One region of the Arthrobacter sp. LAR12-1-1.1 genome, then DNA from elsewhere that is predicted to be linked to it. Evidence: riboswitches for the same ligand, from Rfam matches in the RefSeq annotation. Region 1 holds a riboswitch; each other region holds the start of a gene.
The links. A riboswitch is a leader RNA that binds a small molecule or an ion and turns the genes downstream of it on or off. The one in region 1 is predicted to bind cyclic di-AMP.
Positions count from the first base shown of each region.

Region 2: another riboswitch for cyclic di-AMP. It lies ahead of MRBLAR12_RS11300 (hypothetical protein); the one in region 1 lies ahead of MRBLAR12_RS18735 (M23 family metallopeptidase).
Region 3: another riboswitch for cyclic di-AMP. It lies ahead of MRBLAR12_RS21435 (hypothetical protein); the one in region 1 lies ahead of MRBLAR12_RS18735 (M23 family metallopeptidase).

Region 1 is NZ_JBEGIG010000045.1:18,956-28,258, reverse strand. Features, by position in the region: gene MRBLAR12_RS18760 (molybdopterin molybdotransferase MoeA) at 1-323, opposite strand, end outside; gene MRBLAR12_RS18755 (DUF6457 domain-containing protein) at 320-607, opposite strand; gene mobA (molybdenum cofactor guanylyltransferase) at 629-1,306, opposite strand; gene MRBLAR12_RS18745 (HNH endonuclease) at 1,392-1,892, opposite strand; gene MRBLAR12_RS18740 (NlpC/P60 family protein) at 2,112-2,870, opposite strand; cyclic di-AMP (ydaO/yuaA leader) riboswitch at 3,166-3,335, opposite strand; gene MRBLAR12_RS18735 (M23 family metallopeptidase) at 3,473-4,294, opposite strand; cyclic di-AMP (ydaO/yuaA leader) riboswitch at 4,299-4,518, opposite strand; gene MRBLAR12_RS18730 (metal-dependent transcriptional regulator) at 4,664-5,359, opposite strand; gene serC (phosphoserine transaminase) at 5,720-6,850, shown strand; gene MRBLAR12_RS18720 (MFS transporter) at 6,916-8,259, opposite strand; gene MRBLAR12_RS18715 (DUF3027 domain-containing protein) at 8,304-8,972, opposite strand; gene MRBLAR12_RS18710 (cold-shock protein) at 8,981-9,303, opposite strand, start outside.
Region 2 is NZ_JBEGIG010000013.1:1,448-10,750, forward strand. Features, by position in the region: gene MRBLAR12_RS11260 (dienelactone hydrolase family protein) at 37-1,008, shown strand; gene MRBLAR12_RS11265 (glycoside hydrolase family 16 protein) at 1,144-1,842, shown strand; gene MRBLAR12_RS11270 (hypothetical protein) at 1,852-2,172, opposite strand; gene MRBLAR12_RS11275 (aspartate/glutamate racemase family protein) at 2,493-3,146, shown strand; gene MRBLAR12_RS11280 (glycoside hydrolase family 16 protein) at 3,238-4,287, opposite strand; gene MRBLAR12_RS11285 (DNA alkylation repair protein) at 4,679-5,389, shown strand; gene MRBLAR12_RS11290 (cation:proton antiporter) at 5,440-6,654, opposite strand; gene MRBLAR12_RS11295 (hypothetical protein) at 6,651-6,929, opposite strand; cyclic di-AMP (ydaO/yuaA leader) riboswitch at 7,100-7,303, shown strand; gene MRBLAR12_RS11300 (hypothetical protein) at 7,308-7,973, shown strand; gene MRBLAR12_RS11305 (sensor histidine kinase) at 8,070-9,080, opposite strand; gene MRBLAR12_RS11310 (response regulator transcription factor) at 9,067-9,303, opposite strand, start outside.
Region 3 is NZ_JBEGIG010000067.1:81,041-90,343, reverse strand. Features, by position in the region: gene MRBLAR12_RS21450 (ArnT family glycosyltransferase) at 1-1,028, opposite strand, end outside; gene MRBLAR12_RS21445 (glycosyltransferase family 39 protein) at 1,035-3,050, opposite strand; gene MRBLAR12_RS21440 (bifunctional glycosyltransferase family 2/GtrA family protein) at 3,051-4,475, opposite strand; gene MRBLAR12_RS21435 (hypothetical protein) at 4,624-5,454, opposite strand; cyclic di-AMP (ydaO/yuaA leader) riboswitch at 5,454-5,613, opposite strand; gene MRBLAR12_RS21430 (sensor histidine kinase) at 5,782-7,428, opposite strand; gene MRBLAR12_RS21425 (response regulator transcription factor) at 7,450-8,190, opposite strand; gene MRBLAR12_RS21420 (hypothetical protein) at 8,432-9,303, shown strand, end outside.

The DNA.
Region 1 (9,303 bases):
AGGGTCCGGCCCAGCGCCTGCCGGAGCGGGACGGGGGCAGCCGGGATGGGAACGGCGCAGTCGAACGCGAGTTGGCGGGCCTCCTGCCACGTGTGGGCCAGGTGCCGGTGCGGCTCCCCTGCCGTGTCCTGGCCGGCAGTGTCCTCGTCCGTTGAATCTTCGTCCGTTGAATCCGGGTCCGTCGGGTCCGGGCCCGCCGGGTCCTGGCCCGCCGGGATGGGAGGGTCTGCGGGGCCCTCCGTGAAGCCCTCTCTGAGGCCGTCTTTACCGCCGTCGCTGCCTGGGGCAGTGGGTCCGCTGCCGTCCGGGGCCGCCGCCGTCATGCCCCGGGGGCTTCGGCGGCTGCGTAGTCCTTGGCGAGCCGGCGCGCCACGGCCATCGCGGACTCCATGGACACGGAGTCCGTGGCCTGCCCGGAGCCGGAGGCCAGACCCGCGGCAAAGCCGGCAATGAACGTCGTCAGCGGCGCCGCCGGGCGCACCACGGAGTGGGCAGCCACCCCGGCCAGGGCGAGGACCTCGTTCACGTCAATCTCAACGTCTTCCAGCTCCAGGGCCTGGAGCAGGGCACGGCACCAGTCTTCCAGCGTTTCATCCTGGCTTTTCACCGTTTGCCTCCATGGTCGAGTTCAGCTGCGGAGTTCCGGACCGGCGCCCGGACCGCGGTCTGGAAGCCTACCGGAAACGCCTAATGCGGACGCGTCATCCCAGGTGTCGACATCATCCGTGGAACCGGGGGGAACGCGAACTTCCCGCACGTCCAGCCTAGCAAGAAGGGCGAAGACCGACGCGTTTTCCAGGCTGCCCCTGGCCGCGGCGTCCGCAACACAACGTTGTAGCGCAGCTGTGCCATAAAACCCCGCGAGTGGTTGCTTCCGGCCTTCGGCCGAGACGGCCATGACGCCGTCGCCCCCGTCCCGTTCCGGCGCAACTGCAACAGACGCGGCCAGCGATTCGGCCAGGGCGCGGACTGCCTCGGCCGAGCGCGGCATGTCACAGGCAAGGACCAGGGTAAACGGCGCCGGCGCGGCTGCCCCGTGCCGGCCGGGGTGGTCCGCGTCCAGCGCGGCCAGTCCCGCGGCGATGGCGGCGGCCGGCCCCGCGAAGGGCGGGTCTTCCCTGCAGCTCAGCACGCCCCCGGGCAGGTCCCCGGGGTCAGGACCGACGACGACGGTGCGCCCTGCCCCGCCCGCGGCGCGCAGTGAGCGCTCAAGGAGGGTGGCGCCGTCGTAGATCAGCCCGGATTTGGGCACGCCGCCCAGGCGGGAGGACCGTCCCCCGGCGAGAATAATGGCATCGAACTCCACCGGTTCAGCCTAGCGCGGCGCCGGCTGCCGCCGAATCAGCCATGAACTGCCCGGAGGCAGTTCAGGCAGCAGTCCAGGCAGCAGTTCAGGCCGCTGACTCAGGCAACAGGAACGGGTCCCAAGCCGGCGTCGGCTTCTCGAGCTCCTTGATTTGCCAGATGGCGCCCTTTGGCGGGCCCGGAACAAAACCGATCTTCCAGCCCATCTCCGCCGGGGTGTGGTCGCTCTTGGCGTTGTTGCACCGCAGGCACGCCGCCACCAGGTTCTCCCAGGAATCGGCCCCGCCCCGGGATTTTGGCTGGACGTGGTCGATGGTGTGGGCAGCCTTGCCGCAGTAGGCGCAGCGGTGGGCATCGCGGCGGAGCACGCCGCGGCGGCTCACCGCTGTCATGGTGTTGTACCTCGGCCGGATGTAGCGGTTCAGCAGGATCACGGACGGGCGGCCCAGAATATCCTGGGGGCCGACAACGGGGTCGTCCCCTTCGGCCACCACGCTGGCCTTTCCGGTTAGGACAAGGACGAGCGCCCGGCGGAAGGTGATGACCGCCAGGGGTTCATATCCAGCATTCAGAACGAGAGTGCGCATCCGCATACCTCTTCACGGCCGCACCCGCCAGCGGCACGAGGGCCGGCTGCCCTCTGCATGGTCGGGCTATGGATCGACAACACAAGAGTAAACACTCAGGTGCCGGATCACCGAATATTTTTTCACGGGCGCAGTCTTCAGCGCGGAAAGTTCACGGTGCGGCAACGCAAAAGACCCCCGCCAAGAGGCGGGGGTCTTTCGAAGGTGCTGGGATCTTGCTTAGGCGCCGACGCGGATGAAGACCGGGCCGGAGCCGACGTTTACGCTGTACAGCGCGGTGGTTCCGCCGTTCCAGCCGCCGTGGACTGCCATGCCGTTGCCGACGTAGACCGCGATGTGAGCCATGCCCACGCCGCCGTTCTGGTAGTAGGCGAGGTCGCCCGGGCGTGCCTCGGCGGCGCTCACGGTGCGGCCCAGGGACAGGTAACCTGCCGGCCAGCCGTGGTAGTGGATGCCGGCCGCGGCCAGCGCGTTGGTGGCGAGGGCGGTGCAGTCCTGCGCCACGCCGATCTGTGCGTAGGCAGCGGCGGCGATGGTTGCGCCGGAGCCGCTTCCGATGCCGGCGGGAGCCTGGGCAGCGACGCCGCCGCTGACACCAAGCTCGGTGCCACCGGCGCGGGAGGCGTTGGAATCCTGGACCTGCACGACGGGCTTGGGGGCCTCGACGACGGGAGCCGGCGACGTGGTCACAGCGGGCTTCTCGTAGGAGATCGCGATGGTGGAAGCGGCCGAGATTGTGGCCGGAGCGGCGGACTGGACTTCCAGGGCCGAAGCGGAGGTGGATTCGCGCTGAACATTGGTCTCAGCAGCGTTGGCTGCGATTCCACTGGTCAGAACCAGACCGGAAGCTGCGGCGATGACCGCGGCCTGACGGCCCACGCCGCCGGCGTTGTCGCCGACAGCCTTGGCAATAACAGCCAGCGAGTTGGTCTTGGTGACCTCGGCGCGGTGCCGTGCAACAGTTGCACGAGTAGTCATTAAGTTCTCTCTTTCGTGATCCTTGGACCGCGCGCTTTCGGGCACGGACTGAGGACGCTCCGGCATCTTGGGGGTACGCCGGATCGCCCCGAAATGGGTTACTTAGCGAAGGGTGTACTGCGAAGACGCGCCAAAAGCGGAAACTGCATGCTGTCCGGGCTCGGTAGAGAATGAGCCTGCGGAACGTGATCCAATCCGGGCGCCGGCAAGGGCGGCACGTGATGTGGATTCCAGCGGGCTCAAAAGAGCCTCGCCGGTGCGCATGCGCGCAGAATTGTGGCGTGAAGACACGAAAGTAGCCTCTCCCAATGCCTACGAGGTGAGCTGTCGGATTCGGATGGGAGTCACCCGGCCGCGCTGCTTCCTGGGAAGCTTTGCGACTTAACCCCAAGGCCTTCTTTCGAAGGCCAAAATTGGTTCCCCCGCCCCTGCCAGACGATGTAATGCGAACGGACCTTGAGCGGTGGCAGAGCTAGGCAATCCACTCAAGAGCGCCAACTTCGGAAAAGTTGGCGTGCTTCAAACCCTACAGGAGTCCGGACCCAATGTCACATTCAGATCACGGCGTGTCACAAGAATCTGAGAGTGGTCCATCGTCTTTGTTAGAGCCAGCCGAGGGGGTCAACGACGTCGCCGTTGACCATCACTTCAAAGTGGAGGTGGCAGCCCGTGGAGGCGCCGGTGGTTCCGCTCATGGCGACGACGTCACCGCGCGATACCTTCTGGCCGACCTCGACCGAGGCAGAGGACAGGTGGTTGTACGTGGTCTCCAGGCCGTTACCGTGGTCGATGACCACCCGGTTTCCACCGCCGAAGGGATGCCATCCATTGAAGGTCACGGTGCCGCTGGCGGCTGCATGGACCGCCGTGCCGCACTGGGCAGCGAAATCCTGGCCGCGGTGGAACTCCCCCGCGCCTCCGGTAATGGGGCTGACGCGGTAGCCGTAGGGCGATGCCGTGACCAGCTGATCCAGCGGCCCGCCAAGTGTGCCCGCCGATGCGGCGCGGGTGATGCTGCCCACAGACTGGGCGCTCAGCAGCTGCTTGAGCTTCCCGTCCGGATCGCCCTTCGTGGTGACGGCAGTGCGGCTGAAGTCGACCTTTGCCGCGGCAGCGGCGGTGACATCCGGCTGAACGGCGGCCGAGAGAGCGCCGGATCCGCCGGGATTGGAGGCCATCACGGGGCTCGTGACGGGGACCGTCACGGTGAGAACCAGACCAGTTGCGGCCAGGGCGATCCCGGCTTTCTGCCCGACTCCGCTGGCCGAGGCAAACTCCGTTACCTGACGGAACGGACTGCGCCGGCGACGCCGTTCATCGCGGTGCGCGTCGCGCGGGCGTTCGGCCATATGCGCGACGACGGGACGCGGCTCCGGAGCGGGACCGGTCGCGCGGCGACGGCCCCTGGCGGTCTGGGTGGTCAAGAACGGTTCCTCTCTGGAGAGCCTGCGAAGTTAGCTGTCGGATTCGGGTCAGAGAGATCAAAGACCCGGTCCGCCGTTGCAAGCAGCCAGGCACAGGGGTATCCCCAGGGGATCCTTCGGTGGAAGCTGCTTGCCGCTGACGGACTTCACCCCAAGGCTGCTTAAGTAGCAGCCGAAAGTGGTTCCCCCGCCCCTGCCAGAAGGTGGTTCAGCGACTAATCCGCTGGCAGGGCTCGGCTTCGGATCAGGTAACGCTTTGGTATCGGTACTGGCCACTAACTATAGGGGATTAAGCCGCCCGGTGATAAATCCGTAATCGCAACTGTGCAGAACTCATGGGTCGTCCCACAACCGGCCCGTTGCGGCCGGTCAGGCGACCGTTACAAAGACGTGCGCGGCAACCTCGGGCGGCAGTTCCAGGGCTCCCTCGATATCGGGGACGCGGACCGAGATGTACTCCCCCACACGCTCCAGCGAGACCAGCGCGCCAGGCCGGATTCCGCCTTCGTCGAGCTGGGCCAGAAGCTCCGGCTCCACCTGGATCGGCTCCGCGAGCCGGTTGACCGTGATCCGCGAACCCGCACCGTAACCGGCCATGGCCTCCAGGAGGTTTACCGCCCTGTCCGCGGGGGCACCATTGGGCACCCCGCCAAGATCTGCCAGCCCCGGAATGGGGTTTCCGTAGGGCGAAACTGTCGGGTGGTTGAGCATCTCGAAGATTCGGCGCTCGACGCGTTCGCTCATGACATGCTCCCAGCGGCACGCTTCCTCATGGACGTAGGCCCAGTCGAGTCCGATCACGTCCGCGAGCAGTCGTTCGGCGAGGCGGTGCTTGCGCATGACACCGATGGCGCGTTTCCGCCCGGTTTCGGTCAGTTCAAGGTGCCGGTCACCGGAAACAACCACAAGCCCGTCACGCTCCATGCGGCCGATGGTCTGGGAAACGGTGGGGCCGGAGTGGCGGAGCCGTTCGGCGATGCGGGCACGGAGGGCAACGATGTTTTCTTCTTCAAGTTCCAGAATGGTCCGAAGATACATCTCCGTGGTATCGATCAGATCCGTCATTCAGCTCAGCTCCTCGAGCGCAGTCCTTGCGTCATTCCCACCGTACCGCGTGCGGGCTGCATGCAGGATGCGCCCTGGCGGGATCCGCCGTACGTTCGCATGCCAGCCTAGCCTATTTTGAATTACTCCGGATAATTTTCGTTCGGCCCGGGACTGCCCTCCCGGCGCCCGTAGGCCGGCAGCCCCCGGCGTCTCAATGACCTGACTGTGACAGGCCTTTTTCCATATCGCCGGGACCCGTCAGGCAGAATGAAACAGGCAAAATAGAACAGGCAGAATGAAAAAGGGGTGTCCGTTGTAGCCATCCCTGCCAGGCCACCTCCCAGCCACGCTACGAACCCGCCGAAAATTGGAGCCACTGTGAGCGACACGAGCGTCACGATCCCCGCCAACCTCCTGCCCAAGGACGGACGGTTCGGCGCCGGCCCGTCCAAGGTCCGACCGGAACAGATGGACGCCCTCGCCGCGGCATCGGCGAAGCTGCTGGGGACCTCGCACCGCCAGGCACCGGTGAAAAACCTGGTCGGCTCGGTACGCAGCGGCCTCAGCGATTTCTTCCGCGCGCCCGAAGGCTATGAAGTCGTGCTCGGTGTGGGCGGATCCACCGCGTTCTGGGACATCGCCAGCTTCGGACTCGTAGAGAACAAGGCGCAGCACCTGTCCTTCGGCGAGTTCGGCTCGAAGTTTGCCTCGGCCACCAACAAGGCGCCGTTCCTCGCCGAGTCCTCCATTATCAAGGCCGAACCCGGCACCCGCCCCTCCGCCCGGGCGGAGGCCGGCGTCGACGTCTATGCGTGGCCGCAGAACGAAACCTCAACCGGCGTGGCTGCCCCCGTCCAGCGCGTGGCAGGCGCCGACGAGGGGTCGCTGGTGCTGGTGGACGCGACCTCGGCCGCGGGCGGGCTGGACGTGGACGTGGCGGAGTCCGACGTGTACTACTTCGCGCCGCAGAAGAACTTCGCGTCCGACGGCGGCCTGTGGCTGGGCCTGTTTTCCCCCGCGGCGCTGGAGCGGGCGGCACGGATCAAGGCCGGCAACCGCTGGATCCCCGACTTCCTGGACCTCCAGACGGCGATCGACAACTCCCGGCTCAACCAGACCTACAACACCCCGGCGCTGGCCACCCTGGTGACCCTGGATGCCCAGGTGCAGTGGCTGAACGCCAACGGCGGCCTGGACTTCGCAGCCGCCCGGACCGCGGATTCCGCCGGCCGCATCTACCGCTGGGCCGAGGCGTCCGGCTACGCCACGCCGTTCGTGGCCAAGGCCGAGGACCGTTCCAACGTGATCGCCACGATCGACTTCGACGAATCGATCGATGCCTCGGCCATCGCCAAGGTGCTCCGCGCGAACGGCGTCGTCGACACCGAGCCGTACCGCAAGCTGGGCCGCAACCAGCTGCGCATCGCCACCTTCGTGGCGATCGAGCCGGACGACGTCTCGGCACTGCTCGAGTGCATCGATTTCGTCGTGGCTGAACTGAAAAAGTAGCCTCAGCGCCCGGCGGCGCCGTCACGGCCCATGAGAACTCAGGCCGCGGCGGCGCCGTCATCGTTTCAGGCCGGTCCGCCCGGCTGCACATTCTGTTGTGAGCCGCGCCGCGCACCCGGCTGGGAACCAGGGCTGGCGCCGGCTGGACCGGTCCCGCTTTCGACGTGGAAGTACCGCAGCCCGCGCGCGCGACGGTTGAAGTGGAGCCGCAGGTGCTTCGCCCGGATGATCCACACCAGCCCGATCAGGGCCGCCAGCAGGCCGGCGCCCGCCGCAACCGCCATGGACCAGCGGGGGCCGGCGGTGTTTGCCACCCAGCCGACGAGCGGCGCCCCAATGGGAGTTCCGCCCATGAAAATTGCCATGTAGAGGGCCATCACCCGGCCCCGCATTACGGGGTCCGTGGTGGTCTGGACGTACCCGTTGGCGCTCGTCATCATGGTGATGGCGAACAGACCCACGGGCACCAGAGCAACGCCGTACCAGAAGTAGTTTGGGGCCATCGCGGCGATGCCGGAGGTTACGCCGAAGGCCGCTGCCGCCCCGAAAATGACCCGCAGCCGGGGCTTGCCGCGGCCGGCGGACAACAGCGCCCCGGCGACGGATCCGATGGCCATGATCGAATTCATCAGGCCGAAGGCCCCCGCGTCGAGGCCGAATTCCTTACCCACCATGGCCGCAATGAACAGGGCGAAGTTCAGCCCCAGGGTTCCCACGATGAAGATCGCTACGAGCACCACGACGAGGTCCGGACGGAACCTGACATAGCGCAGACCCTCCCGGATCCTGCCCTTGCCCGCCCGTGCCCGCGGCAGCCGCCGCAGCGACGCGGCCGGGATTTTCGCCAGGCTCACCAACATGGCCACGAAGGTGAGCGTGTTGATGAGGAAGACCCAGCCGGGCCCGACAACGGCAGTGAGCACGCCGGCGACTGCCGGGCCTATCATCCGGGCGACGTTGAAGGAAGCACTGTTGAGGGCCACGGCATTGGGGAGGTAGTCGTCCTGGACCAGTTCCGAGACGAAGGTCTGCCGCACGGGAGCGTCCAGGGCGGAGACCACCCCGAGCATTAGGGCGAAAGCGTAGACGTGCCAGAGCTGCGCCGCGCCCGAGACCACCAGGATGCCCAGTCCGGCGCTCAGCAGCGCCATTGCGGACTGAGTCAGCACCAGGAGCCGCTTACGGTTGAAGCGGTCGGCGAGAAGTCCGGCCACGGGCGCCAGGAAGAGCTGCGGGCCCAACTGCAGGGCCATCGTGATCCCCACCGCCCCGGCATCGTGCGCCGTCAGGTGGGCGAACACCAGCCAGTCCTGGGCGGTGCGCTGCATCCAGGTGCCAATGTTGGAGATGAGCGCACCGATGAACCAGATGCGGTAGTTCAGGATGTGCAGGGACTTGAACGTGGACATCAGCCCCAGCCCTCCCCAGACACGCTCCCGGACGTTTTCAACCGTTAGTCGGCCTCGCCCGCAGAGCGTTCCCGCTCGTCGTCGTCGGTCTCCGAGGCGCCGGGCTCGGCAGCATCCTGGTCGGCAGTACCCTGCTGGTCTGTATCGTGCGTATCCTGCTGGTCAGTATCCGACTGGTCTGTATCCTGCTGGTCTGTATCCTGCTGGTCTGTATCCTGCTGGCCTGGGGCCGACGCCGGCGACGGCGTTGGGGAGCCGGACGCCTCGTCGGCGGCCTCGTCATCTTGTGCGTCTTCCGGGCGGACCCGCTCAGCCCACGGAATCCACGCCGGCGCCAGGACGGAGTCTTCGGAGGGCAGCAGGCCGAGTTCATCCACCGTGACCACCTTGGACCGCGAGTTGCGGGTCAGTACGGCGTACCACTGCCAGCCCAGGTACCCGGGCAGCCTGGATTCGAAGAGATGGGTCACCAGGCGGTCGCCTTCGCTGCGGGCACCGATGTGCTCGCCGATCTGCTCGGCGGGAGCAATGCCTTCCACCGCGGTACGGGCGACGTCGACGGCGGCGGCCAGGAAGGCGTCGGGCTTGCCGGTGCGCCAGAAGGGCACGCCGGCGCGCGGGCGCGTTCCCTGCTTTGAGCCTGCTGTCTTGGATCCGGCAGGCAGGGTGGATCCGGCATCCGGCGCCGGCAACCGATCAGGTTCCTGAGTCATCAAGAGCCTTATACGTCCAGCTCGTCGGCAACCTTACGGAGGGCCGCTGCGATCGCCTTGCCCTTGTTGCCTTCCGGGTACTTGCCCGCGGACAGGGTCCCGGACAGGTTGTCCAGCACGCTGACGAGGTCCTGCACCAGCGGGGCAAGGTCCCTGGCACTGGGCCGCTTTGCCTTGGCGATAGACGGTGTCTTGTCCAGCACGCGCAGGCCCAGGGCCTGGGCACCCTTGCGTCCGTCGGCTACACCAAATTCAACGCGCGTTCCGGCCTTGAGCTCCGTGACACCCTCGGGCAGCGCGGACTTGGGCAGGAAGACCTCCTGGCCGTCCT
Region 2 (9,303 bases), on a different contig from region 1:
CGGAGGAGGATGATCGGCACACTGGAGGAGGCCGCCATGACCCAGCTTGGCAAGTTCGAGAAGTACCTGATTGAAGAATTCTTCGACGATTACCGCTCCGGCGCCATGAGCCAGCGCACCTTCACGCGCCGGGTGGCGTTCATGATGGGCAGCATGGCCGCGGCCTCGGCAGCGATGCTCCTGGTTGGCTGCACGCCCGAAGAGGTTCCCCGCAGCACGGACCCCATGCCGACACCGACATCGTCCTCGCCGGGGCCCGGTTCCGCATCCGCGGGCGCCGTGCCGGGGGCCAAGAGCCCGCTCTCCGTCCCGGAGGGGGCGCCCGGACTCACGACGTCGACCGTGCAGTTCGCTGCGGGCGGCACAGACATCAGTGGCTATCTCGCCCGGCCCGAAAACGGCACCGCCGGGCCGGCCGTGCTGATCTGCCACGAGAACCGCGGGCTGACACCCCATATCCAGGACGTGGCACGCCGCTTCGCCAAAGCCGGGTACGCGGCACTGGCCCTGGACCTGCTGAGCCGGGAAGGCGGTACCGCGGGTATGGACCCCGACGCCGTCCCGGGAGCCCTGACCCAGGCCGGGGCCCAGCGTCACGTTTCCGACTTCACGGCCGGCTTTGACTACCTGAACGCCCAGGACTTCGTTGACAAGGGGCGGATCGCCATGAACGGATTCTGCTTTGGCGGCGGCATCACCTGGCAGGCGGCGACGGCGATCCCGGACCTGTTGGCGACCTCAGCGTTTTATGGACCAGCACCTGATCTTGACAAACTCACGGCCATCAAGGCCGCCGTCTTCGGTGTCTACGCCGAAATGGACCAGCGGATCACCGGCGCTATGCCGGCCTTCCAGGATGCGCTGGGCAAAACAGACGTCCGGCACGAGCTCAAGGTCTATCCCGGCGTGGACCACGCCTTCCACAATGACACGGGGCCGCGCTACAACCAGGAGCAGGCGACGGCGGCGTGGAACGACACGCTCGCCTGGTTCGGCAAATATGTGTGAGGCCGTGGCCGGGACATGTCCGGACCGGAGGGAGGCGCGATGTTCGCAATGCGCACGGCTGCGGCCCTGACCGCGGCAGGCGTCTTGGCCCTCACCGGGTGTGGCGCCGCGCCCGGCCTGGACCGGGCAGGCCCCATGGACCGGGCAGCCGCCCTGTCCGGCGTGACCCAAGCCGCCGTCTCCGACGGAACCCAAGCCGCCGTCGTCCGTGGCTGGGGACCAGTGGTGGCAGGGGATGAGTTCAGTTACGCCGGACCGCCTGACCGCGCGAAATGGAAGGTCTATAACGGCCCGGGGCACGCGGGCAAGGGGATCCGAAGTCCGAATGCGTTTGCTGTGGCCGGCGGCGTCGTGACCGTCAGCGGCGACGCGGCGGGCACCACGGGCGGCATGTCCGCCAGGTTTGCCCATCAGCAGTACGGCCGCTGGGAAGCCCGGATGAAAACGAGTGCGCGGGATATGCAATATCACCCGGTCATACTCCTGTGGCCGAACCATAACAAATCGCCCACCTGTGCCGAGATTGACTATGCGGAAGGCACTTGGGATACCACCCTGATTGGGTTCAACCTGCACCACGCCTGCAGCGGACCAGACTTCCAGAGCCGGGCCTCGCGGGCTATCGACACGACCCAGTGGCACAACTATGCAGTGGAGTGGACCCCGGCCGGGATCACCGGATACCTCGATGGGTCACTATGGTTTGCGGACATGAACCCGGCGCATCAGCCTACGGTAGGGATGCACCAAACAGTGCAGCTCGACTGGTTTCCCAACGGGACTCCAACCAAACCCAGCCAGATGCAGGTCGACTGGATCCGGGTCTACAACTAAGCGTTGCGCTTACTCGCCCGCGGCAAACTCGGGCTGGACCGGGCCGCCAGCTTCCGGCATCCCCTCATAGGGCACGCCTAAAGCTTTCAACGCCATCAGGTGTTCCATCAGGGCACGTTCAGGGTCTCCGGGATGCGCAGCAATCTGCTGGCGGAGCAACTCCCGGGCGCGGTCGTGTTCCGGGGCGGTGTCGGCGAGGACGGCGTCAATGATCCTGACCGCCTGATGTCGGATTCCAGCGGCAGATGCGGCATATTCCGCACCGGACACCAGGTCATAGGGATCCTGTACTTCGGGGCGTCCTGGAGTGGACGAGGGCTCCACCGACATGGCTATTCCTTTGATCATCGTTCCGGCTGAGCCCGGAACCGGCCTGCCGCCTTCCCCCCAACCCGGGTAAGTTACCCGGATCGAAGACGGCCCACCGTGACACACCATATAACGGCGCCGGGCCGCCAAGCTTAACGGGAGCGAAGTTTTCGCCAAGGTGATGCGCAAGTTACGGTGTCGCAGCCTTCAGAATGTGTACGGCTGCCAGCGCCACGGCATGATTCCGCGGCAGGGCTTGTGTTGGTCACCTGCCCGAAAAGACATGGAAATACTCGCCGGGTAGCCTCGCACCAAGGATCCCGTTCGAAAGGTAGTACGCCATGCGTGTTGGACTGATCCGGGTGATGACGACGTCGGACCGACGCCTGCTCCACGCCCACGGGAAACTCCTGCAGGAGGCTTTCGGGTTTTCCGTGACCTCCCGCTGTATTCCGGACCAGCCGTCCGGCGTCTACGACCAGGTGTCGCTCGAGTCTGCGGCACCCAAGGTAGTCCAGCTGGCCCGGGAAATGGCAGGGGACGCCGACGCGCTGATTATCAGCTGCGCGTCCGACCCCGGGCTGGCCGCCACCCGGGCGGCCGTGGACATCCCGGTCATCGGGGCGGGCTCCGCAGCCGCAGCTGCTGCTCTGACCTTTGGCGGACGGATTGGAGTCCTGGGACTCGGTGCCCATGTACCGGGCCCGATCGCGGACGCACTGGGCGAACGCATGCTGCTCATTGATGGCGAGGGGCGCGTCGAAACGCCCGACGCGTTCCTCATGCCTGCCGGTATCTTCGACGCCCTCGCAGCGGCCCACATGCTGGTTGATGCCGGCGCCGACGTGATCGTCCAGGCCAGCACCGGCCTGAGCAGCATCGGCATGGCGGACGTGCTCCGCCGCCGGCTCGGGGTCCCGGTCATCGACGCCGTGACGGCGGCCGGCTCCATGCTCGTCTCAGCGGTGGTCGCCCGGGAACTTCAGCAGGTTTGAGTCCCACGGCCGGTGGCGGCGCGCCATGGGCCAGCGACAAGACAGCCCCGCAACCTGATTGGGCGCGGGGCTGTCGCGTGCTGAGCCGGTCCTACTTGTAGACGCGGACCCAGTCGACCTGCATCTGTGAAGGCTTGGTGGCCGATCCGTCAGGGAACCAGTCCAGCTGCAACGTCTGATGCATGCCCACGGAGGGCAGGTGCGCGGGGTTCGTGTCGGAGAAGGTCTTCACTCCGTCGATGTATCCCTTGATGCCGGCCGGAGTCCACTCCACGGCGTAGTTGTGCCACTGGGTGGTGTCGACCGTCTTGGCGGCCGTGGTCTGGAAGTTCGACCCGCCGCAGGCGTAGTGCAGGAAGAACTTGATCTGGCTGGTGTTGCTGCTGCCCTCGGCGTAGTCGATCTCGGCGCAGTTGGGGGAGGTGTTGTTGTTGGGCCACAGGATCAGCACGGGGTGGTACTTCGGGTCCCTGGCGCTGGTCCTCATGCGCGTCTCCCACTTGCCGTATTTCTGCTGCGCAAATTTGGCCGACATGCCGCCTGTGGTGCCGGCCGAGTTGCCGCTGACCGTGGCCACGCCGTTCGCGACCGACCACGCCTGCGGGCTCCGCACGCCCTTGCCGGCATGTCCGGTTCCCTTGAAGACGCTCCACTTAGTGGAGTCGGGGGCGCCGGCCTTGGAGAACTCGTCGCCGGCAACAACCGCACCCCAGCCCCGGGCGGTGGCGGCTTGCGAACCGTCGCCGGTCGCGGCGACTGCGGCCTGGGCCGCAACGGGCGCCGCGGCAGGCGCTGCAGCGGGCGCGGCCGGCGTCGACCCCGTAGCGGCTGCCGCTTGTGCGCCGCCCGCCGTTTCCGGAGCGATCGGTGTGGCGGCGGGAGCGGCGGCAGCCGGTGCCGCGTCGACTCCGGGATCCGCTATTGCAGCGGCGGGACCGCCGACGGGTTTGGGAGCAGACGGCGCCGCCGACTCAGGCGCTGCGGGCGCCGAGGACGTGGAAGCCGCGGCAGGACGCGAGGCCTTGGTGGCCGCCGACGACGTGAAGGCCGCGGCAGAACCCGAGGCCTGGGTGGTTGGGGATGGGGCCCCGGCGCCGGTGGTGGGGGCGACGCTGCACCCGGCCAGCGACAGTGCGCCCAAGCTCAGCGCAATCGCTAGTTTGTGGAGCTGTGGTGTCTTGAAGCCTGGTGTCTTCGGCTGTGCTTGACTGAACCGTGATTTGCTGAGCGGTGATTTCTTGAACGGCGTTTTCTGGAACAACGGACCCCTCCGGGCTTTGTGACTGGCACACACAACCGTCGCTGCCAAGGCGGCGGCGAGTGCGGGAAGCTTCATCCGGCCCTGCTGCAAGAGCATGGGCGAGCAGACGCCGAACGGCGCAACCGGGCCCTAAAAGGGGCGGTCCGGGGCCCTGCATTCGGGCCAGGCCTTCACGGCCAGTGGCCCACGTTACCGGACCGTTACCTTGACCCGCAAACCTCTCCGGACGTGTTCACGGCATTCCCCTGCGCCCACACGAAAGAATGGTCGGGTGAGTGATGCTGGCGAGTTCATCGACCTCTCGCTGCAGCGGGAAGGTTCCTGGCGCCGTGCGGACGAGCTGCAGTCGCGGCTGGAAATGGAGCCAGGAGGCAGAGGCCTCCGGTTCTACGGCACCTCCGTGGGTGCCGTGCGCGGGACGGTCCGGGATGCCGGCCGCCGCTATCCAGGGCTGTCCCACGATCAGGTCACCGCGCTGAGCTCCGAACTGTGGGGCTCCGAATTGTGGGGCTCGGAACTGGGGGCGGCACCGGTTTTCGAGCGCCGGCTGGCCGCAGTGGTCCTGCTGCAGGCCAATGTGAAGCTGCTGACCAACTCCGACCTCACCCGGCTGGAGGGCTTCATCCGGGAGGCGCAGGTGCGGGACCTCGTGGATCCGCTCGCCGTCGACGTCGTCGGGCCCTTGGTGGGCGGGCTCGACATGATGGCCAGGGTGCGGGCTGACAGCGTGCTGGACCGGTGGGTGCGCGAGCCCGATGCCTGGCTGCGCCGGGCCGCGCTGCTTTCGCCGCTGCTGGCGCTGCGCGCGGGCGCGGGGGACTGGGACAGATTTGTCCGGCACGCGAATGCGGTGCTCGGCGAGGCTCGCGGGACGTTCGACGCCGACGCCGACGGCGCTGCGGACCGGGACGCGGTTTCCCGGGTCCTGGCCGAGATGGCAAAGACGAGGCCGGAGCTGCAATTCACGTCCGTTGGAGAGTGACCATCCGACCGTTCCCCGCGGGCCCGGCCCGCGTTCAGAGCTGCGGACTTTCAGACTTTCGGATCTCCGGGACCGCCCGGATCGCCCTGTCCGACGGCGCTGCCGGCATCGCCGGATCTGCCGTCGGCATTTGCAGGCAGCGCGAAAGCCCTCGCCGCCCGTGACCCGGCGACGGCGCTCGCGGCTATGGTGACTAGAGCGCCGACCAGCAGGGCCGCTGCCTCGCCCGGGAGCAGGACCTGAAGCTGTGTGCCGATGCTCGCCGCCGCAACCGGCACGCCAAGTTGGGCCGCCGACAACACCCCGAGGGGCAGCGGGAGACCCAGGAACGCCAGGCCGGCGTGCGTCAGCAGGGTCCCTACTCCCAGGACCACGCCGAGGGCAATCATCTCCGGATGTCCGGCCAGGTCCTTGAGCGTCAGCGATGCACCCAGCCAGACGAAGAACACCGGACTAAGGAAACCGTCGCTGAGGGCGAACAGTTGCCGGGCCAGCCGCCGCGGTTCGCCGACGGCGGCCACCACCAGGCCGAAGGAAAAGCCTGCCAACATCACGGACACATTGCTCCATGTCGCGACTGCGGCCAGGGCGAAGAGAACGGCCAGCTGGCTCCTCAGCTCCAGGGCAAACTTGCGGCTTTCCGAGAGTTGGTGCACGCGAGCGCGGATTCCCCTGCGCTCCAGCCAGCGCAAGACGAAATAGAGCACCACCGCGCAGCCGGTCACCGTAAGCACGCCCAGCGCCGCGCGGCCTGCGTTGGGCGGATCCACGAGGAGCGGCAACGCCACAATGCAGGCTATGTCGGCGATGGCCACCTGCGCGGTCATGGCGACGACATCGGGTCCGCCGAGGCGCAGCGAATCGATGATCGGAAGGACCAGGGCGGCCGACGAGGACGCCAGCAGCACTGCGTAGAGGGGAGCATGTCCAGTCCCGAAGAGCAGACCGATCCCGGTTCCGACCGCCACCGCTGCCGCCGCGGCCGCAATAGCCCGGCGGGAGCCATTGCCGAGGGCGGAGCGGATCTGCGGATCCCTCACGGGAACATGGGTTCCGGCCACAAACATCATCAGCGCGAACCCGATGTTGGCCAGCAGGATAAACGTCGGGTCCGCAGGATCAACCAGGGCCAGGCCTGAGCGTCCGATCGCGATGCCGGCCAACAGTTCGCCCAGCATCACCGGCAACCGCCAGCGCGCCGGCAGCGCCAGCAGGGGTCCGGCCAGGGCGACGACGGCGATCAGCGCCAGGGACAGGAATGTCACGGCTCGCCGCTGCGGGCGGGCCCAGGGCCCGACCGCCGCTCCACCACGGCGTAGGCTTTCCCGTCCAGGAACGCCCAGTCATTGACAACCATGTACCCAAGTGCGTCCACCCGGTCATTCAGGACGTGCTCGTCGAAACCTCCGTCGCGCGGTTCCGCGTCCCAGGTGGTCACGTGGACGTCCCGGCCGTCCAGGATCAGCAGCTCGGTGTTGACGTCGAAATCCTCCTGTGGCTGATTGCTCAACTGGCAGATGGCGACACAGTGGCTGTTCATTTCGGGCCTCCGCTTCGGCGTGTGCTGATGGCATCATCCTACGTTCGGATGCGGCGCCGCCCCATGGGCAATTGCCGGACCGTTCTGTGGCCGCCGTTACCTGAATGTGACTTTTGCATGCGGATCGCGTTACGGTGGATGAGTGCCTGTTGTCTCCGATACGGGCGCTCCCCAGCCGATTGCCTAACTCTGCCGCGGCCCGGGGGTAACTCGCATCAACGACCGGCAGAGACGGGGAAACCACTTTTGGCCTGCTGATTTCGCAGGCCTTGGGGTGAAGCCGCACAGTGCCCGCAACGACGGGCCCGGGAGTGCGGCCGGGTGCCTCCCATCCGAATCCGACAGCTCACCTCGCAGGCATTGGGAGAGGCTACATTCATGTCTTCAATCAGTACTTTTGTGCGCCATACGGCCGTCCTCGCCGCCGCATCCGGCCTGGTCCTCACCAGCGGAATGGCAGCCAACGCAGCCGCAGCACCTGCTCAGCGGGACTCCGCTCCGGCGTCCAACGTGGACGTCACGGGACTGGTCAGCGCCCCCGTGAACGCCGACTCAAGCGTCAAGATCAGCTTTGACCGCCCCGCGGTAGCTACCGTCGCAGCGCCGGTCATCGAACAGCCCGTTGCCGCGGCGCCGGCTCCCGCCGCTGCGCCTGCAGCAGCACCGAAGGCAACCGTGCAGGTGCAGGCCGCTCCGGCGGCCGCGCCGGCCGCGGCGCCCGCTGCCGGCGGACGCAACGCCATCATGCTCTCGGCCGCTTACAGCCAGGTGGGCATCACCCAGGACTGCACCGCCATGGTCGAAAAGGCCCTTGGCGCGGCAGGCAAGCCGGTTGGCAACATTGGTCCCCGGGCGTTCCTTGGCCTCGGAACCGTTGTGGGCACCCCGCAGCCCGGCGACATGGTGGTCCAGTCCGGCCACGTTGCCATCTACGCCGGCAACGGCCAGGTGGTCAGTGGCGGCATGAACGGAAAGAACCAGACGATGGTCCACCCGCTGTCATGGCTCACGGCGACCGGCGGCGTCACCTTCGTCCGCGCCTAAGCCGCGCTGCCTCTTCCGGGCCGGAAAGTCCGGAAAGACCGGTGATCGATTCCCTTGGGGGCAATCGATCGCCGGTCTTTCCTGTACATATAGTTCTCAGGGATTCCCCCGCCCGGCCAGTGGAAGCGTCAACTTCATGACCGTCCCCTCGGCACCTGTCGCGGCCACCTCAACGGCGCCGCCCGCAGCGACGGCGATCTCCCTGACCAAGGCCAGACCGATGCCAAAGCTTCGCTGTCCGTGTGCACTGCCTGTGCTGGCGGTCCGTACGAAGCGGTCAAAGATCCGGGTCTGATCGACGCCGGTGATTCCGGTCCCCGTGTCCGCCACCGTGATCACGGCGCGGTTCTGCTCGATCGAGGTCGTGATGGACACCCGGCCGCCCGGGGGCGTGTGGGCGAGGGCGTTGTCCGCCAGGGCAAGCACGGCACGGCGCAGCGCATTATTCTCGATCCGGGCCAGCGGCCGGGCATCGGCTACGAAGTCCACGGCCACCTTGCGCTGCTCTGCCACCAGCTGGAGGCTCCCGGCGACGCTGGCGGCGGTGTCGGCAAGGTCGGCAGGCGGTGCGGAGCGGTCCGGGACTTCCGCTGTTGCCGCGAGGAGCAGTTCGTTGACAATCCCGGTCAGCGTTGCTGCGTCCTCCCGGATCCGGGCCAGGTCGTGGCCTTGCCTGGAGCCGGGCACGGTATTGCGCTGGGCAAGCTGGATCCTGGTGTCCAGGATGGTCAAGGGCGTGCGCAGTTCGTGGCTCGCGTCCTGGACGAAGCGCCGCTGCCTGGCCAAGGCATCACCGAGGGGACGGATGGCGCTGCGCGCGCTGAGCCACCCGACGATGCCGGCCAGCAAGATTCCCGCCACCCCGGCGATGACCATGGCTTCGAGGACATCTTTGGAGTCCAGGTACGCGTAGGCCGTCCCGGCCGCCGCCGAGCCCGGCACTTCTGGATGGGCGAGTTGATTCATGAGGTACAGCGCCGTGGCAGCGAGCAGCCCGAGAACCATTACCGCGCACGCGGCGCTGATCCGCAGCGCGACCTTGAGCGAGGCCTTGCGCAGAATGGAGTGGTCCGGATTTCCTGCGGTCCCGCCGTTACTCATGGGCATCGCCGATCTGGTAACCGAGGCCGTGCACCGTGCGGATGACGGCCTTGGAGATCTTCCGGCGCAGGTGATGAACATAGGTATCGATCACGCCGGGCTGGTCCGAGGCGTGGAAGTACGCCGCGAGGAGTTCGTCCCGGGTGAAGACACGGCCGGGTTCCGCGGCCAGGGCTGCGAGCAATTGGCCTTCTTTCGCGGTCAGCGACACCGTGTGCCCGTAGACGGA
Region 3 (9,303 bases), on a different contig from region 1:
CCGCCGAACTCGTTGTTGAAGAGCCGGAACAGCCCGGGAGTGCCCCAGCCGTTGCTGCCGCCCACACTCCCGGTTTCGTCGCCGTTCAGCCGGCCCAGGCCGTTGTAGCCCAGGGTCAGTTCCAGGATGGAGTTGTTCTGCGAGCCGCCGATGTAAGGGCGGTTCGCCGCGGGAATGAGTTCGACGGCGGCCAGCCACCACCCGGCCGCGACAGCCATCGCCGCGCCTGCGCAGAGCAGGTGAAGGATCCGTCTGCCTGCCGTGGCCGGCGCCGCGAGCAGGTATGCCAGGGCGAAACCGGGGACGACCAGCAGGACCTGCAGCTGTTTGGTGAGGAACCCGAAGCCCAGCAGCACCCCGGCGAGCAGCAACCAGGGCAGGCGCGCGTCCTGGATGGAGCGCAACACGGCGTAGGCGGCCGCGGTCATCAAAAGCACCAGCAGGGCATCGGGGTTGTTGAACCGGAACATCAGCACGGCCACAGGGGTCAGCGCCATGACCGCACCGGCGAGGAGCCCCGCGCGGTGGGCCAGGCCGGCGTCGGCCGTGGCGGGGGCCGCGGCCCGGCGTACGGCCAGATAGAGCAGCCAGACCGTGCCGACCCCCATGAGCGCCTGCGGGACGAGGACGCTCCAGAAGCTCAGCCCGAAGATCCGCACCGACAGCCCCATCACCCACAACGACGCCGGCGGCTTGTCCACGGTGATGGCGTTGGCGGCGTCAGAAGAGCCCAAGAACCAGGCCGCCCAATCCTGCGACCCCGCCTGGGCCGCCGCGGAGTAGAACGCGTTCGCCCAGCCGGAGGCTCCGAGGTTCCACAGATACAGCACGGCCGTGGCCAGTAGCAGGACCGCGAGTTCCAGCTGCCGTCGCAGCTGCCGGGCGCCAGGGACGGCGCGCTGGCCGCCGGCCGCCCGGGGCTCCAGGGGCCGGCGCCGCCGCTCCGGGACTTGCGGCTGCGGCGGGCCTGGCGTGCGGGCCGGTCCCGCCGGCACTGTGTCGGGGTGGGAGCTCAGGGTGTCAGTCATGGCGGCCTATGCTCCCAGCTTGTAGACGGTGGTGCTGCCCACCGTCTGGGCCTGGTAGTTGGCCGCGACCCAGGTGGCGACCTCGGAGTTGCCCCCGCGGCCCCCGCCCATGCCGCCCATGCCGCCGGAGACGAAGTAGCCGATCTCGCCGCGGTCCACCATTGCCTGGAACTGCGCGAGCGTGGGGTAGGGGTCGCCGCCGTTCCAGCCGCCGAGTGCAATCACGCTGGTGCCGGTGGCGAGTTCCAGGCTCGCGGCTTGGGTGGCGCCGGAGACAATCGCGGACCACTTGGTGCCCGAGGACTTCAGCAGCGCTGTCAGCTCCGCCGAGGACGTTTCCCCGCCGGGGCCGCCATCAGCACCGTCACTGCCGGCCCTGCCGGCTGCCCCGAAGCCGCCGCCCATCGCGGACGCGGTGGGACCGGACGTGGGGATCGAACCAGAATGCGGCTGGGCCACGGTCGACAGCGTCCAGGCGGTGCTCCCCAGCCCGCCGGCGAGCAGCGCCAGGATCACGACGCCCGCCGTGGCGGCCTTGCGTAACCGCGCCGGAAGCGCCGCCATGCTGTCCGCCCGCAGCAGCAACGCCGCGGCCGCGAGCACGCCCAGGACCACCGCGATCACCCGGAGCCCGGGAAGCCAGGCCGGATCGCGGCCCAGGAGCACGGCAGACCAGACCGATGTGGCCAGTACCGTCACGGCCAGGACGATCCGTGCCGGCCAGTAGGCCCGGCCCCGCCACAGTTCCACGGAACCGATGCCCGCCAGGGCCGCGATCGCGGGGGCCAGCGCTACGGCATAGTACGGATGCACGGTGCCGCTCATGAAGCTGAAGATTCCGGCCGTGATGACCAGCCAGCCGCCCCACAGCAGGAGCGCCGCACGGGTTTTTGAGGTCCTGGCCTCGCGCCGGGTGAACCACAGCCCGGCGGCCAGCAGGATCAGGGCTCCCGGCAGCAGCCAGGACACCTCGCCGCCGAAACTGGTCCCGAACATCCGGGTGATCCCGGCCGTGCCGCCGAAGCCCACGTTTCCGTTGCCGCCCGGGCCCCCGCCGCCCGGCATGCCCCCGCCGGACCCGGTGATCCGGCCCAGGCCGTTGTAGCCGAACGTCAGTTCCAGGAAGCTGTTGGTCTCCGAACCTGCCATGTACGGGCGGACCGAGGCCGGGGTCAGCTGGAACAGCACAATGTAGCTTCCGGCCACAACGGCGATCCCTGCGGCGGCGGCCAGCAGGTGCAGAAGCCGGCGGCCGAGTGTGGTGGGCGCCGCCCACAGGTAGGCCAGGGCCAACCCGGGAACGATCAGGAAGCCCTGCAGCATCTTGGACAGGAACGCCAGGCCGATCACCGCGCCGGCCGCAGCGAGCCACTTCCAGCCGGCCTTCTCGATGGCGCGCGTGGTGAGGTAGGCGGCCAGCACCAGGCACAGCGTGAGCATCGCGTCCGGGTTGTTGAACCGGAACATGAGGGCGGCCACCGGGGTCAGCGCCAGGGCGGCGCCGGCGAGCAGGCCCGCCGCCGGTCCGGACACCCGCTTGACGGTCAGGTAGAGAAGCCCGACGGCGGCCACGCCCATGAGAGCCTGGGGAATGAGCATGCTCAGTGCCGAGAAGCCAAAGATCCGTCCCGCGAGGGCGGGGATCCAGAGGGCGGCGGGCGGTTTGTCCACCGTGATGGCATTGCCGGCGTCGAGCGAGCCGAACAGCAGCGCGGTCCAGTCCTTCGTCCCGGCCTGGATCGCCGCGGCGTAGAAGGAGTTGGCGTAGCCGGTGGCTTCCAGGTTCCACAGGTACAACGCTGCGGTGACCAGCAGCAACAGCGCTGCCGAGGGCCGCACCCAACGTGGCTGCGGTCCGAACAGCAGGCGGTCCCGGCTGCTCTGCGTTGTGCGGGTTGTCGGCAGGTGGGGCGCCGTCCCGGTGTCCTCAGGTACCGCGCGGGGAGTTTCCTGGGCTGCCGGCGGGCTGCCGGCTGGGGAGCCTCCCTGGGCTCCGGCGGTGGGGCTGATGGTTGCCGTCATTTACTTGGCCTTTTCTGTACTGGGGAGGAAAGTGTCGGTGGCGCCGGGCGCCGGAGCAGAGTCGGTAGGCCTGTGCCGGAAGACCACCAGCCGGAAGAGCAGGAATTTCACGGCTGTGGCGGCCAGGTTGGCGGCGGTGACCGTGAGCAGTTCAAGCCAGCGGTCCGGTGCCGCTCCCGACGCGGCGTGAACCAGGGCGAGTGCGCCCGAGGTCAGGGCCAGCCCGATCCCGAAGACCAGCAGCCCCTCGAAGTGGTGGCGTGCCGCCTGGCTGCTGCCCTGGATGCCGAACGTGAAGCGCCGGTTGGCCGCGGTGTTGGCCACGGCGGTGGTGAGCAACGCCAGGAAATTTGCCAGCTGCGGGTCCATGATCCCGCGGCAAAGCAGGAAAATTGCCAGGTATGCCAAGGTGGAGGCCACCCCGATGCTGCCGAAGCGGACCAGTTGCCCGAAGAGGCTTCCGCCGGGGCTTTGTTCCTGGGCCCGCGAGGAGGCCGGCAGCGGTCCGCGGGCCAGGGCGGCGCGCAGCTCGGGCACCGGGATCCGGCCCGAGACCAGGTCCCGGCTCAACCGTGCCATGCCGCGCAAGTCAGCGAGGGCAGTCTGGACGATGTCCACGCTGGAATCAGGGTCGTCGGTCCAGTCCACCGGGACTTCGTGGACGCGCAGGCCGCACTTTTCTGCCAGGACCAACAGCTCGGTGTCGAAGAACCAGGCGTTGTCCAGTGTGTGGGGGAGCAGTTGCCGGGCCACGTCCGCCCGGATCGCCTTGAAACCGCACTGCGCGTCGCTGAAGTGGGCGCCCATAAGGGACTGCAGCAGGAAGTTGTAGCTGCGCGAGATGAATTCGCGCTTGGGTCCACGGACCACGCGCGAGTTGCGGGTCAGGCGCGTCCCGATCGCCAGGTCGGAGTGCCCCGAAATGAGCGGCGCAAGGAGCGGGCCGAGGGCGGCCAGATCAGTGGAAAGATCCACGTCCATGTACGCCAGGACCGGCGACGGCGAGGCAAGCCACACCTTGCGAAGCGCGTTACCGCGGCCCTTTTCGGCCATATGGACCACGTTCACTTCGCGCAGCTCGCGGGCTACGCGTTCCGCCGCCTTGAGCGTTCCGTCGGTGCTGGCGTTGTCCGCCACCGTGATCCGGAAGGAGTGCGGGAAGGCGCCGAGAAGGTACGCGTGGAGCCGGCGCAGGCATGCTTCGAGATCCCGTTCCTCGTTGAAGACCGGAATGGTGACGTCCAGCAGGGGTGTGTTGGCGCGCGTGTCAATGGCTGAGCGCCGGCCGCCCGGGCCGGCAAGCGCCCCGGCGGACGTGCCCGGGCCAAGCGCTTCGGCCAGGGCAGGCCCCGGCCGTGCGGCCGGGCTGGCCGGCGTCGCCGTGGAGCGGAGCAGGGTTCCTGTGGCCTGGTCTGTGAATGTCATGGCTCAACTTTCCCGGCGGCCCATATGAGGGCTTTAGGGTCAAGCTGTGCGGGGGCTGTGGAAGTCCGGCTGGTCCGCCCCCGACACACAAGAAGGCCCCGGATCCATGTGGATCCGGGGCCTTCTGTGGAGGCCGGTTAGTGCCGGTTTAGTACCAGTTGTGTGCGTAGTGGAAGTTCAGGGCGCCGCAGGGGGAGCCGTAGCGTTCCTTGACGTAGTTCAGGCCCCAGTTGATCTGGGTCCGGTAGTTGGTCATGTAATCGGCGCCGGCGCTCGCCATCTTCGTGGCCGGCAGGGACTGGACCACGCCGTAGGCGCCGCTGCTGGGGTTGGTGGCAGTCGTCTTCCAGTCCGATTCCTTGGTCCAGAGCTTATGCAGGCACTGCATCTGGCCCGGTGCCCAGCCATAGCTGCCCAGCTGGGCCGCGGCGTAGGCCTGGGCCCCGGCGGGGTCGTCGACTGCGACCGGCGCAGCTGCGGGAGCCGGGGCAGCTGCCGGGGCCGGTGCGGGAGCGGGGGCCGGAGCCGGGGCGGGAACCGCAGCGGCTGCAGGAGCCGGTGCAGGAGCGGGGGCTGAGGGAGCCGGCACGGGAGCAGCGGGTGCTTGGATCAGCGCTTCGACGGCCTTAACCTGCGAGATCTGGGGTGCCACGTTTTTTTCCACTGGAGCGGTCGGCCCAGCCACCTGGGCCCGCTCGAAGTTGAGCTTGGCCAGCGGGTCGGCGGTGGTGGCTGTTTGGCTGCTTCCAACGTTCGTGCCCGGGCTCCCCGGCTCTGCCGCCTGGCTGGCAGCGCCGCCCCCCACCAGCATGGCGCAGGCGGCGGTGATGACGGCGGCGCGGCGGCCGGTGATGCCGAGGCCGGTGGCCAGCCTGGACAGGGCGGATGCCTGCGTGGCCGGTTCGGCGCGGTGGCGCGACTTGGTGGAACGGGAATGGGAATCGCCGTCAGGGCGCGTTTGTACTTGGAATTCAGTCATGGTGGCCTCTCAACGCCGGCGGAGTTAGCTGTCGGGTTCGGATGAGGTCATCCGGCCGCACGGAAACTCACGTGTCGGCTTCACCCCGAGGGCGCATGAAAGCAGAATGCCCGGGAACTCTGGGTCCCCCGCCTCTGCCTGGTCCAGCGGAATCCGGGAAGCGGCAGAGTTTGGCGTCCGTCCGGATATGCGGCACCAATGGCGGCGCACCCCAAAGACGCTACAGGACCCGGCCGCTTAAGTCACATTTTGGTAACAGGAGTCACAACGGCGGGGTGTCGGCTTGCGCCGGAGTCGCCGGTCGTCCGGGTGGGGGCCTGTGGGTGGCTACGCCGACGGCGGCGCCGCGGGCAGCCGCACGGCGAACTCCGTGCGGCCAGGCCGGGACGTGACCTCGACTGTTCCTCCGTGGGCCTCCACGATCGAATGGACAATGGACAAGCCCAACCCGCTCGTGCCCTCCGAGGTCGGCGCGGCAGTCGCCGTTCCCTGACCATGGCTGCCTCCGGCTGCCATGCCAAAGGCACTAGAAGCAGCACCGGAAGCAGCGCCGGATGCCGAGCGCACGGCGCCCCCGGACCGGGCCCCCGCCGTCGCGACGGCTGAGTTAGCTGCGGCGCTGGCTGCGGCGCTGGTCGCGGGATTGGTGCGCGCCGCGTCGGCACGTGCGAAGCGGGCGAAGACCCGGCCGACGAATTCGGGGGCGATGCCGCGGCCATTGTCCGTCACAGTGACCATGGCGCTGCCGTCAGCCGAACGCATGACGCCCGTAACCACCTTGGTTCCGGGGTCCGTGTGCTTGCGTGCATTGGACAGGAGGTTGGCGAGGACCTGGTGAAGCTGGGTCGCGTCACCGCGCACCACCACGGGTTCCTCCGGAAGCTCCAGCTGCCAGATGCGGTCCGGGGCCATGACTTTCTCATCGCTCACCGTCTCGATGGCCAACTGGGTGAGGTCGACGTCGGAGATCTTGAGCGGCTGTCCCTCGTCCAGGCGTGCCAGCAGCAGCAAGTCCTCCACCAGGGTGGTCATCCGCTCGGACTGGCTTTGCACGCGCGCGAGGGATCTCTGGCCGTCGGGAGTGAAGTGCTCGGTCATCCGCATCAGCTCCGTGTAGCCGCGGATGGCCGTCAGCGGGGTTCGGAGTTCGTGCGAGGCATCGGCGACGAACTGCCGAACCTTCATCTCGCTCTCCTGCCGCGCCTCGAGGGCATTGGAGACGTTGTCCAGCATCTGGTTCAGCGCGTAGCCCACGCTGCCCACTTCGGTTCCGCGGTGGGCGGCCGACGCCGGGACGCGCACCCCGAGCGCCACCTCGCCGGCGTCCAGCGGGAGGCGGGAAACCTGGGTGGCCACCTCGGAGAGCTGCTCCAACGGCTTCATGGTGCGGCGGATGAGCACAGTCCCGGCAAGGCCGATCAGAACTATTCCGCCAAGCGACACAATAGTGATGGTCCAGACAAGGGAGGTCAGGGTGCTCTGTTTATCGGCAAGGGGAAGCCCGGTGACAATGGTGTCGCCATATGGGGTCTGCGTGGCAACGAGACGGTAGGCGCCGGATGACAGCGAGCGATCAACGGGGAGACCGTCGGTGCGTAGTCCCAGGAGGATCTGGTCGTCCTCCGATGACAGCGAGGCGCGGGTGGCGTCGGTGGCCAGGAAGCCTGCACTGCTGACGTTGCCGTTCTCAATCCGGGCGATGAGGGTGCCGACCCTTTGTCCCCGCGCGTCTAAGGGATCCGGCCTGCCATTGGGGTTGCCGGCAGGGGGCCGGCTGAACTCACTCGAGCGGTGCGAAGCCTGGCCGAGCTGGTCATCGAGCTGCCGGGTCAGGAACAAGTCCATGGAGGCGTAGCTGAACAGTCCCACAGCGCCGCAGATAGCCACGAGCAGCGCCATGGCGACGAGAACCAGCCGGGTGCGCAAATGCCACGTGGAGGGGTTGCGCCAGTCGCGCCCGGGGACGCGTGTCACACCGGAAAGTGAAGGCACGGATCAGTCCGCCGGTTTCAGGACGTAGCCGGCGCCGCGCACCGTGTGGATCATGGGAGCGTGGTTGGCGTCGACCTTCTTGCGCAGGTAGGAAATGTACAGTTCCACGATGTTCGCCTGGCCGCCGAAGTCATAGTCCCAGACGCGGTCCAGGATCTGGGCCTTGCTGATGACCCGTTTGGGGTTTTCCATGAGGTAGCGCAGCAGCTCGAACTGCGTGGCGGTCAGATGCAGCTCCTCACCGCCCCTGGTGACTTCGCGGGTGTCGACATTGAGTACAAGGTCCCCGACCACCAGCTCGGCGGTGTCCATGGCGGCCACCCCGGAGCGCTGGACCAGCCTGTGCAGGCGCAGCAGCACCTCTTCCATGCTGAACGGCTTGGTGACGTAGTCATCGCCGCCGGCCGCCAGGCCGGTAATGCGGTCCTGGACGGCATCCTTGGCCGTGAGGAACAGCGCCGGCACCTCCGGCGCGAAGGCGCGGATCCTGCTTAGCAGCTCGACGCCGTCGAACCCGGGCAGCATCACGTCCAGCACTAGCACGTCGGGGCGGAAGTCCTTGGCAAGCCGGACCGCGGCGGGCCCGTCTTCCGCCACGGCCACGGACCAGCCGGCCATCCGTAGGCCCATGCTCATGAGCTCGGAGAGGCTGGGCTCGTCGTCCACCACCAGCGCGCGGATGGGGGAGCCATCCGGATGCGTGAGCTGGGGAAGGTTGTTAGTCATGGAGTGCGAAGTGGCCATGGGACAACTCTCCGATCTGCCGGTTAGGCGGGGCTTTGGGGACCCTGTGCGGCACCTGTGAATCCCAGCCTAGCGAGCTGGATGCCCTTCCCGGGCCGTAGGTGCCGCTCCGGCAGCGCTCAATCGGAGACTAACGCCCCGCCCGAACGTCACAGGCCCGGCTGTCGGCCCGCACAGCCCAGGCACAGGATCCCTCAGCACTCTGGGGTGAACACCGATCCGCACCCTAAGGAGAAACACCATGAGCGGTCAGCATCCCGGAGCCGGTTCCGGACCAGCCCCCAAGCCCGCCCCCGATTCCGCCCCCGATTCCACCCGCGCCACAACAGCAGCGCCCGCGCCCGTGACTACGCCCCGGGCTCTCGGGCAATACGACGCCGGACAGGATGGCGCTGGGCCGCATGCAGCCGGGCAGCCTGATGCCGGACACCACGACGCCGGGCAGCCGGCAGCCGGCGCTGCCTCCGGCTGGGGCGCGCCCCCTGTTTCGAAAGTGCCGGCATCGGCCCCGGCCTGGGGTATGCCCCGGCAAGGGCCTCCGGCGCCTGCGGCTACTGCCGGCTGGGGAGCGCCGGGAGCCGCCGCCAGGACGGGCTCGGCGGCAAAGCCCTGGACCCTCACCCGGGGACTCGCCGTCGCCGGGGCCGCAGCTGTCCTCGCAGTCGGCGCCGGGGCGGGGGTCTACGCACTTACCTCAAGTTCAGCGGCCGCCAACGGAGCTGCCGGCACAGCAGCCGGTGGGGCGGCGGGCGGGGCGGCCGGCGGCCAAGGTGTTGCCCCGGGCATGCCAGGTTCTGCGCAGGACGGATTCGCGGGTGGCGGATTCGCTGGAGGCGGCATGTCGGGGCAGGGTGGTCCCGGCGACTTCGCTGCCGGTGGGATGGGCGGCGGCCTTTCAGCGGCAGTGCATGCCGAATACGTGGTGCTGCAAGGATCCGCTTACACCACCATGGCCGAGCAGTTGGGCACTGTGAGCGAGATCAGTTCGTCCTCGGTCACGGTCAAGAGCAGTGATGGGTTCACGCGCAGCTATGCGTTGGGCGCCGATGTGGTGGTGAGTAATCTGCAACAGCGGCGCCAGCAGGCCGGCGGCACGGGCACCCAGCTGAGCGT